DNA from 2 places in the Rhizobium sp. LjRoot258 genome. Region 2 is predicted to be linked to the other one. Evidence: predicted binding sites of a transcription regulator. Region 2 holds the regulator's gene; the other holds the start of a gene.
What was found. Region 2 encodes LexA, which represses DNA repair genes until DNA is damaged. Its sites were predicted from a motif close to TGTTCNNNNTGTGTTCNG; they were not measured.

Region 1: ruvC (crossover junction endodeoxyribonuclease RuvC) is a predicted target of LexA. The motif match lies at 2,216-2,233, and genes of this name have one in related genera.

Annotation. Positions count from the first base shown of each region.
Region 1 covers NZ_CAXUST020000001.1:3,050,046-3,053,994, reverse strand. Annotated here, with positions in the region: gene ruvB (Holliday junction branch migration DNA helicase RuvB) at 1-467, opposite strand, end outside; gene ruvA (Holliday junction branch migration protein RuvA) at 546-1,163, opposite strand; partial or broken gene ACSQ9D_RS15030 (DNA-binding protein) at 1,177-1,257, opposite strand; gene ACSQ9D_RS15025 (AbrB/MazE/SpoVT family DNA-binding domain-containing protein) at 1,343-1,606, opposite strand; gene ruvC (crossover junction endodeoxyribonuclease RuvC) at 1,662-2,174, opposite strand; gene ACSQ9D_RS15015 (methyl-accepting chemotaxis protein) at 2,417-3,949, shown strand, end outside.
Region 2 covers NZ_CAXUST020000001.1:1,369,152-1,373,100, forward strand. Annotated here, with positions in the region: gene lexA (transcriptional repressor LexA) at 1,011-1,727, opposite strand; gene ACSQ9D_RS06905 (VOC family protein) at 1,926-2,810, shown strand; gene kdsA (3-deoxy-8-phosphooctulonate synthase) at 2,807-3,652, shown strand; gene ACSQ9D_RS06915 (methyl-accepting chemotaxis protein) at 3,674-3,949, opposite strand, start outside.

The sequences.
Region 1 (3,949 bases), 1.7 Mb from region 2:
ACGAGGGTGAACTTCGACAGGTCGATCTTGACCGAGCGCGCGGCGGGGCCCTCGCCGATGATAAGGTCGAGCTGAAAATCCTCCATTGCGGGATAGAGGATTTCTTCGACAGCCGGGTTGAGCCGGTGGATTTCGTCGATGAAGAGCACGTCGCGCTCTTCGAGATTGGTCAGGAGGGCGGCAAGATCGCCCGCCTTGGCGATGACCGGGCCGGAGGTCGAGCGGAAATTGACGCCAAGTTCCTTCGCCATGATCTGCGCAAGCGTCGTCTTGCCGAGCCCGGGTGGGCCGACGAAAAGCACGTGGTCGAGTGCTTCGCCACGGTTCTTCGCAGCCTCGATGAAGACCTTCAGGTTGGCGCGCGCCTCCGCCTGGCCGGTGAATTCGTCAAGCGATTGCGGCCGCAGCGTCACATCCAGGTCTTCGCCTCGCTTTTCCGAGGATATCAGGCGCGCTGCTTCACTCATGCTGGCATTTCCCAATCTTCAAACGCTCGCGACCAATACACCAAGCGGGCGGCTTTGGCACCCGCCCCGGGCAGATGATCAGCGAGCCAATTCCTTCAACCCAAGCCGGATCAGCTTGGCGCTATCGGCGCCTTCACCGGCGGTCTTCATTGCTGCCGCAACGGCATTGGCAGCCTGATCACGCGAATAGCCGAGATTTGTCAGCGCCGATACCGCATCGGCAACCGGAGCCGCGGCAACACCTTCGCCGAGCTCCTGTTTGAGGCCGATGGTGCCGGACGCTTCTCCCGCGAAGGCCGGCGCTTTGTTCTTGAGTTCGGTGACGATGCGCACAGCAACCTTGGGGCCGACACCTTGGGCACGCGAGACGGCGGTGCGATCCTGCAGCGCGATGGCGGTCGCAAGTTCGCTCGGCGGCAGTGTGGAAAGCACGGCGAGAGCCACCTTCGCGCCGACGCCCTGAACGCTTTGCAGGAGGTTGAACCACTCCCGCTCCAGGGCAGTCATGAAGCCGAAGAGCTTCAGCTGGTCTTCACGAACGTAGGTTTCGATGAAAAGCACGCAGGCCTCGCCAACAGAGCCGAGCCGAGACAGGGTGCGCGCCGAGCAGAAGGCGACGTAGCAGATGCCGTGGACGTCGACGAGCACATAATCCTCGCCGATTTCATCGATGGTGCCTTTGAGCTTGCCGATCATAAATGGAAGTCCGTCAGGAATGGGTTTCAGGGGAGATGATGTCGAGCGAGGGGAAGTAGGTGCGATAGCGCGCGGCATCGCGTGTCAGCAGGCGGCGCGGCCTGAGCCGCAGGATCATCTCGGACGACCATTCCTTGAAACGTGCCTCCGGACCGAACACGTCGATGAAGACGTTCGTGTCAACGAGGACCGAGGTCATCGCGCGGTCCCCTAAGCCATTCGATATACTCGTCCGCAGTCATGCCGCCGGTGTCGAACGTCCCCGAAACGCTCTTCAGCCAAGTTTCGACGTCGTCCTCGGATACTGATCTGCCATCGGCGACGACAACCAGCCTAGCCCCCTTGTCGTCGGCAATGAAATCCACTTCCGATCCAGGGCCGACATTCAATCGGTCCCGGATGTCCTTCGGGATAGTCACTTGGCCTTTTTCAGTCACGCGCAATGGTAATACCTCTCCGGTATGACTTATCATGCGATGAGAACAAGTCAAGAACAGGCTATCCTGCAAGCGCTGCCTGCCGGATGCGACTGCTGCCGCGGTTGTGGGCGTGGCAGATGGCGATCGCGAGCGCGTCGGCGGCGTCGTCGCCCTTGAACTCGACCTTCGGCATCAGGATCTTCAGCATCATGTGGATCTGTTTCTTCTCGCCGTGGCCAACGCCGATCACGGCCTTCTTGACGGCGTTTGGAGCGTATTCTGCGACCGGCAATCCGGCACGGGCAGGGACCAGCATGGCAATGCCGCGCGCCTGGCCGAGCTTCAGTGTCGCCACGGCATCCTTGTTGACGAAGGTTTGTTCGACGGCAGCCTCATCCGGCTTGTAGCTATGCACGACTTCCGCCAGGCCGTCGTGCAGTTGGCAAAGGCGCGAGGCCAGGTCCATGTCGCCGTCCGAGGTGACAGTCCCGGAAGCGACGAAGCGCAGGGAGTTGCCGAGCGTGTCGATAATTCCCCAACCGGTGCGGCGCAGGCCCGGATCAACGCCGATGATGCGAATCGTATGTTGCATGCTTCACCCTATTGCACTCGTGAAATAACTGCCATCGATAAGTGAACAAAACAAAAACATTCCTTGTTTTTCAGGGCGGCTGTTTACGGCAATTTAAGCTCCGTAGCCGAGTTTTGATCCATAAAATGTCAGAGGAGCTCCCTTCCTGAGAGGGCAAGGCTCCCGTGTTCTGTTTTCAGGTCAGTCGGCAGGGCGTTTCCGCGTCCTGCCGGTAAGGGCCGTTCCGGAAGGGTTCATCGTTCATGGTTCAGAGATTTCAATCCCTGTCCTTCAAGGTCATCGCCACCTTCATTCTGCTGACCGCACTGTCGATCGCGGTCATCAACGTCCTCGCTTACTTCGCCAGCAGCCGCATTTCCGGCGAACAGGCGCTCAAGGCAAAGGAAAGCGTCCTGATCTTCCGCGGCGACATGCTGCAGGATCAGCTTGAGCAGCTGGAAAACCAGGCGAACTCGATTGCGCGCATCGAAGCGCTGCAGATGTCGATCACAAGCCTGAAGAGCGGCTGGAAGACCATCGAGAAGACTTCGGGCGATGCCCGGGCCGAATTGAAAAAGGTGTTCATCACCAACAATCCGAACCCGGCCGACCAGCGCGAGAAGCTGATGAAGCCGGAGGCGCCGAGCGGCTTCTACTATTCCAACCATGAGACGACGCAAGGCGAGGTGGCCCGTGACCTCGAGAACACCGCCTTCAGCGACCTTTTGATTACCGATCTCGATGGCAACGTTCTCTACTCCTACAGGAAGAACGACGATTTCGCTGAAAACCTGAAGACCGACGCATGGAAGTCGACCGGCGCCGGTCTGGCCTTCGCCAAGGCGATCGAGAACACGGCCAAGGCGACAGACGATTCCGCGCCGACGGGCTTTTCCGGTCTTCGCGTCGACGCGGCGAGTGGCAAGGCGGCAATCTTCTACGCCGTGCCGATCGTCAAGCTTGGTGCCGCGAAGGGTGTAATGCTCTTTAAGGTGCGTGAGGACATCATCACCAGCATCCTCGCCAAGGGCATTGTCGCCGGCAGCACAGCGCAGGCGGCGATCATCTCGGATGGCGGCTCGGCTATCGGCGTGAACGCCGCCGGCCAGCTCGTCACGCTCGATACCGCGCCTTTCACATTCGCGAAGGACGCGCTTTCGGCGAAAGGTATGACGGTCGACGACTTCGATCGTGCCGATGGCTTGGCGCGGGCCTATGTCCGCGGCATCGACTACCAGGGTTCCCGCTTCCTCGTCGTGGAAAGCGTGCGGCTCAGCGAACTCAACGCCGGCTCCCTCGAAATCGCAACGCTGCTGACGATGATTGCTTTCGGTGTTCTCGTCGTCATGGCCGTGGCGACCGCGGTGATCACCAAGCGGCTCTTCTCGCCGCTTGCCCGCCTTGCCGGCGTCACCCGCGATGTCGCCGACGGCAACCTCGCCGTCGAGATCGGCAGCCAGAACCGCGGCGACGAGATCGGCACGATGGCGAAGGCACTGGCAAGGTTCAAGCAGTCGCTGGTTGAAAGCCGCGAACTGGAAGCCGCCAGCAACGAAACCCGGGCTCGCGCGGAGCGGGATCGCCAGCAGCACATGGCCGAGCGCGAGACGGAAGCAAGGACATTACAGGAGGTCGTTCAAGCGATCGACCAGGGCCTGCATCACCTTGCCAATGGCGATCTTGCCTATCAGATCGAGACCCGCTTCCCGAACGAGCTCGAAAGCCTGCGCATCAATTTCAACGAAGCGCTGGCTGCCCTCAGCGAAACGATGACGGCGATCGGCGGCAACTCCATG
Region 2 (3,949 bases):
AGTATCAACTTTTGGGCACTGCTGCGATGAGCCCTGCGCATAGCAGAAGCTGATGATTATCCTTGGCTTTTCTGGCTTCCGATTTTCCTTCAGATTTCAATCGATTATTGTTGCCTCGAGCCTGAAGAGCTTGCTTTGTGGTTGCAAGGGGGCTGTTTTTCGGCGCAGATGCATGCCGGGGTTGAAGCCATTTGTGAGACAGGCCGCCCCCGGCGCGGATGCGCTTGCTCGCGTGGCAGAGCGTTCTTTGTCCGGGCTCAATCTGGTCAAAAGCCTCCGCGCGCCTTCCGCACGCAATCACCCGTCTCCTGGCCAACGTGGGTTACGACCGCGACGCTCAGCTGCTCTTCGTGGTTTCGACGCGCGGTGGCGACGGAGATGGATCATGGGCGGTTCTTCGTATTTTCTCCGGTCTTCCTCGGGGCCGGCGCCGCCCTCTGGTTTGAGCTCGCAAGTGACCGGCCAACGATCCGCCTTGGGGCATGGTTTGTTGCGTTGGCGCTGATTTTCGATCAATGGCGAAGGGCGCTGGCGGCGGAGCTAGACCAGCTACCGAGTACTGAAGCGTATCGCCCCTGACCGGCGGCGGGGACAGCGAAGGCCAAGCTCCAGGACTCTCGGATGAGGAATTGCGTCATGCCCGCAATGCGTTGCGGCAGCCTCTGCGACGGGCGTTGAAAACCGCGTCGTTTGCCTGAAAGGCGCCTGGCGCACCGCCCCGCACGATAGCGGCTACGTTCTGACAATCGTCGAAAACCTCGCTTACGTCGGCGCTGCGTGCGATACCGCCGATATCGTCGTGACGCCCGTTCGCCTGCGTGCGACCGAATGCCGGTCGGGCGCACTGCTGTTCACCGGAGAAATCCTGCGCGGCTCTGGCGCCGCCGAGGGGATAGACGACCTGGGCTCACCCGTCGTTACGGCCGCCTATACCACGCTTGACCGCCCCTGGATGCCGCATCGGGCGTACAACTGGCGAAGCGGCACGTTTGACGGTGAGCCGCCTGCCTCTAATGATAACGACGAATGAGGCCGACGAGCTTGCCCTGAACCTTGACGCGGTCGGGTCCAAAAATACGCGTTTCATAAGCCGGGTTCGCGGCCTCAAGCGCAATGGAGGCGCCCTTCCGGCGGAAGCGCTTGAGGGTCGCTTCTTCGTCATCGACGAGTGCGACAACGATGTCGCCGGGATTTGCGGTGCTGCCATTGCGAATGATCACCGTGTCGCCATCGAAAATGCCCGCTTCGATCATCGAGTCGCCCTTGACCTCAAGCGCATAGTGCTCGCCTGGGCCAAGCATGTCGGCCGGAACCGTGATGTCGTGAGTATTGTTCTGGATTGCCGAAATCGGCACACCGGCGGCGATCCGTCCCATAACCGGTACAGAGGCGGAGCTGCCGTTGTCGGCATGTGCTACCGGTTTCGGTGGCGCAACCGGTTGCGGTTTGCCGAGACTGCCTTCGATGACGCTCGGCGAAAAGCCGCGGCGGGGTTGCAAGCTCGGGTTATATGCCTCTGGAAGCTTGATGACCTCCAGGGCGCGGGCCCGATTCGGCAGTCGGCGAATGAAGCCACGTTCTTCGAGCGCTGTAATCAGCCGATGAATGCCTGACTTCGACGCGAGGTCCAAGGCATCTTTCATTTCATCGAAAGAAGGGGGGACACCGGACTCCTTCATTCGCTCGTGAATGAAGAGAAGAAGCTCCTGTTGTTTGCGCGTCAGCATCGAAGTTGAACCCCAGAGTCGTGAAACAAAGCCAGAACAGACACTATATGTTCCATATGTGTTCCGCAAGTGCCTAAATTTTCGTAAAACTTGCCCGCAACTTGTTCAGTTTTCTCAGCTCATTTGACTGAAAGCGCCGAAGGGGGTTGCATTGTCCTGCTACCCGGCGCACATCTTCGCAAATTCCGGAGAGTTGCTATGAGCGAAGCGCATCCGCTGGACCACATCGTGCTGCCGGTCTCCAATATTGGGCTCGCGCGCGAACGTCTCGGAAAACTAGGATTCACCGTCGCGCCCGATGCCCGGCATCCGTTTGGAACCGAGAACGCCTGCATATTCTTCTCCGACGAAACTTACCTAGAGCCCCTGGGGGTCGCCAGCGCGGAACTGCACGAGGCGTCGGCAAAGAAAGGGAATGTCTTCACCGCGCGTGATCGCGCCTTTCGGTTTCGATGCGGGGATGATGGATTCTCTGCCGTGGTCTTCGCGACCGCAGATGCCGATCGCGACCACGCTCGGTTCCTTTCCGAAAGGATCAATGGCGGCGAGATGCTGCAGTTCGAGCGACCGATGAAGATGCCCGATGGATCGGAGGCCACAGCCGCGTTCAAGCTCGCTTTCGCGGTGGATCTGCGGGCTCCGGACTTCTTCTTTTTCACGTGCCAACGGGTCAATCCGCTGCCGGCCGATCGAAAAGCGCTGCATGTGCACGCAAACGGCGTCCATGGGATCGCAGAGATCGCTCTGGTCTCGCCAGATCCCAAGGCGTTCGGATCATTCGTACGCGCAGCGGCGCACAGCCCGGTCATTGTCAACGACGCCTTCGGCGTGAGCGTCGTCACTCCGAATGCCAGGATCAGCATTCTATCCCCCGATGGATTGTATGCCTATTTCGACCTTCCTGCAGCGTCGACCGATCGCGGCCTGAGAGGCATTGCCATCGTCTTCAAGGTCGACGATCTTGCCGTGACAGAAGCGCATTTGGCTGCTAACGGGATGACCTACACGCGCAAAAACAATCGAATTCTGGTGAAGGCGGCTGCCGGGCAGGGCGCGCTCTTCGCCTTTGAGGAGAAACGATGAGCCAGACAAAGTCCGAAGTCGTGGTTGGCGAAGGCGCCGGCCGCGTCACCTTTTCCAATGCCGGTAAGCTGTCGCTGATTGCTGGGCCCTGCCAGATGGAGAGCCGCGACCATGCCTTCATGGTCGCCGGCGTGCTAAAGGAACTCTGCGACAAGCTTGGCCTCGGCCTCGTCTACAAGTCCTCCTTCGACAAGGCGAACCGCACCTCGCTGTCGGCCCAGCGTGGGATCGGCCTTGAAACGGCGCTGGAGGTCTTTGCTGACCTCAAGAAGGAATATGGCTTTCCGGTTCTAACCGACATCCACACCGAGGAGCAGTGCGCCGAGGTAGCGACCGTCGTCGACATCCTGCAGATCCCGGCCTTCCTCAGCCGCCAGACCGACCTGCTGGTTGCAGCCGCCAAGACCGGCCGCACCATCAACGTCAAGAAGGGCCAGTTCCTTGCTCCTTGGGACATGAAGAACGTCCTCAACAAGCTGAACTCGACCGGCAACCCCAATATCCTGCTTTGCGAGCGTGGCGCCTCCTTCGGCTACAACACGCTGGTTTCGGACATGCGTTCGCTGCCGATCATGGCGGCGATGGGCGCTCCCGTGATCTTTGACGCCACGCATTCGGTGCAGCAGCCGGGCGGGCAGGGTGGCTCAAGCGGCGGCCAGCGCGAATTCGTGGAGACGCTGGCACGGGCAGCCGTTGCCGTTGGTGTCGCCGGCGTCTTCATCGAAACGCACGAAGACCCTGACAATGCGCCGTCCGACGGGCCGAACATGGTTCACCTGAAGGATATGCCGCGGCTACTCGAAAAGCTGTTGGCCTTCGATGGGATCGCCAAGGCTGCCTGAACCTGCACAAGGTGCCGGCCGTCAACCGGCAAGCGCCATCCGTTTGTCGGAGGGATACCCCTTGGTCACGGAGTTGCTCGTATCGTCGAGACGGAAACGAGACAGCAGGTGATTGAGGTGCACCGCCTCGTCGCCGAGCTCTCGGCAGGCGGCGCTGGTTTGCTCGACCATCGCCGCGTTCTGCTGCGTGACGCTGTCCATGGTGTTGACGGCGGCGTTGACTTCCAGGAGCGCGGTGGTTTGTTCGGAGGAAGAACGCACGATCCCCTCGATCAGCGCAGTGACTTTCAGAACCTG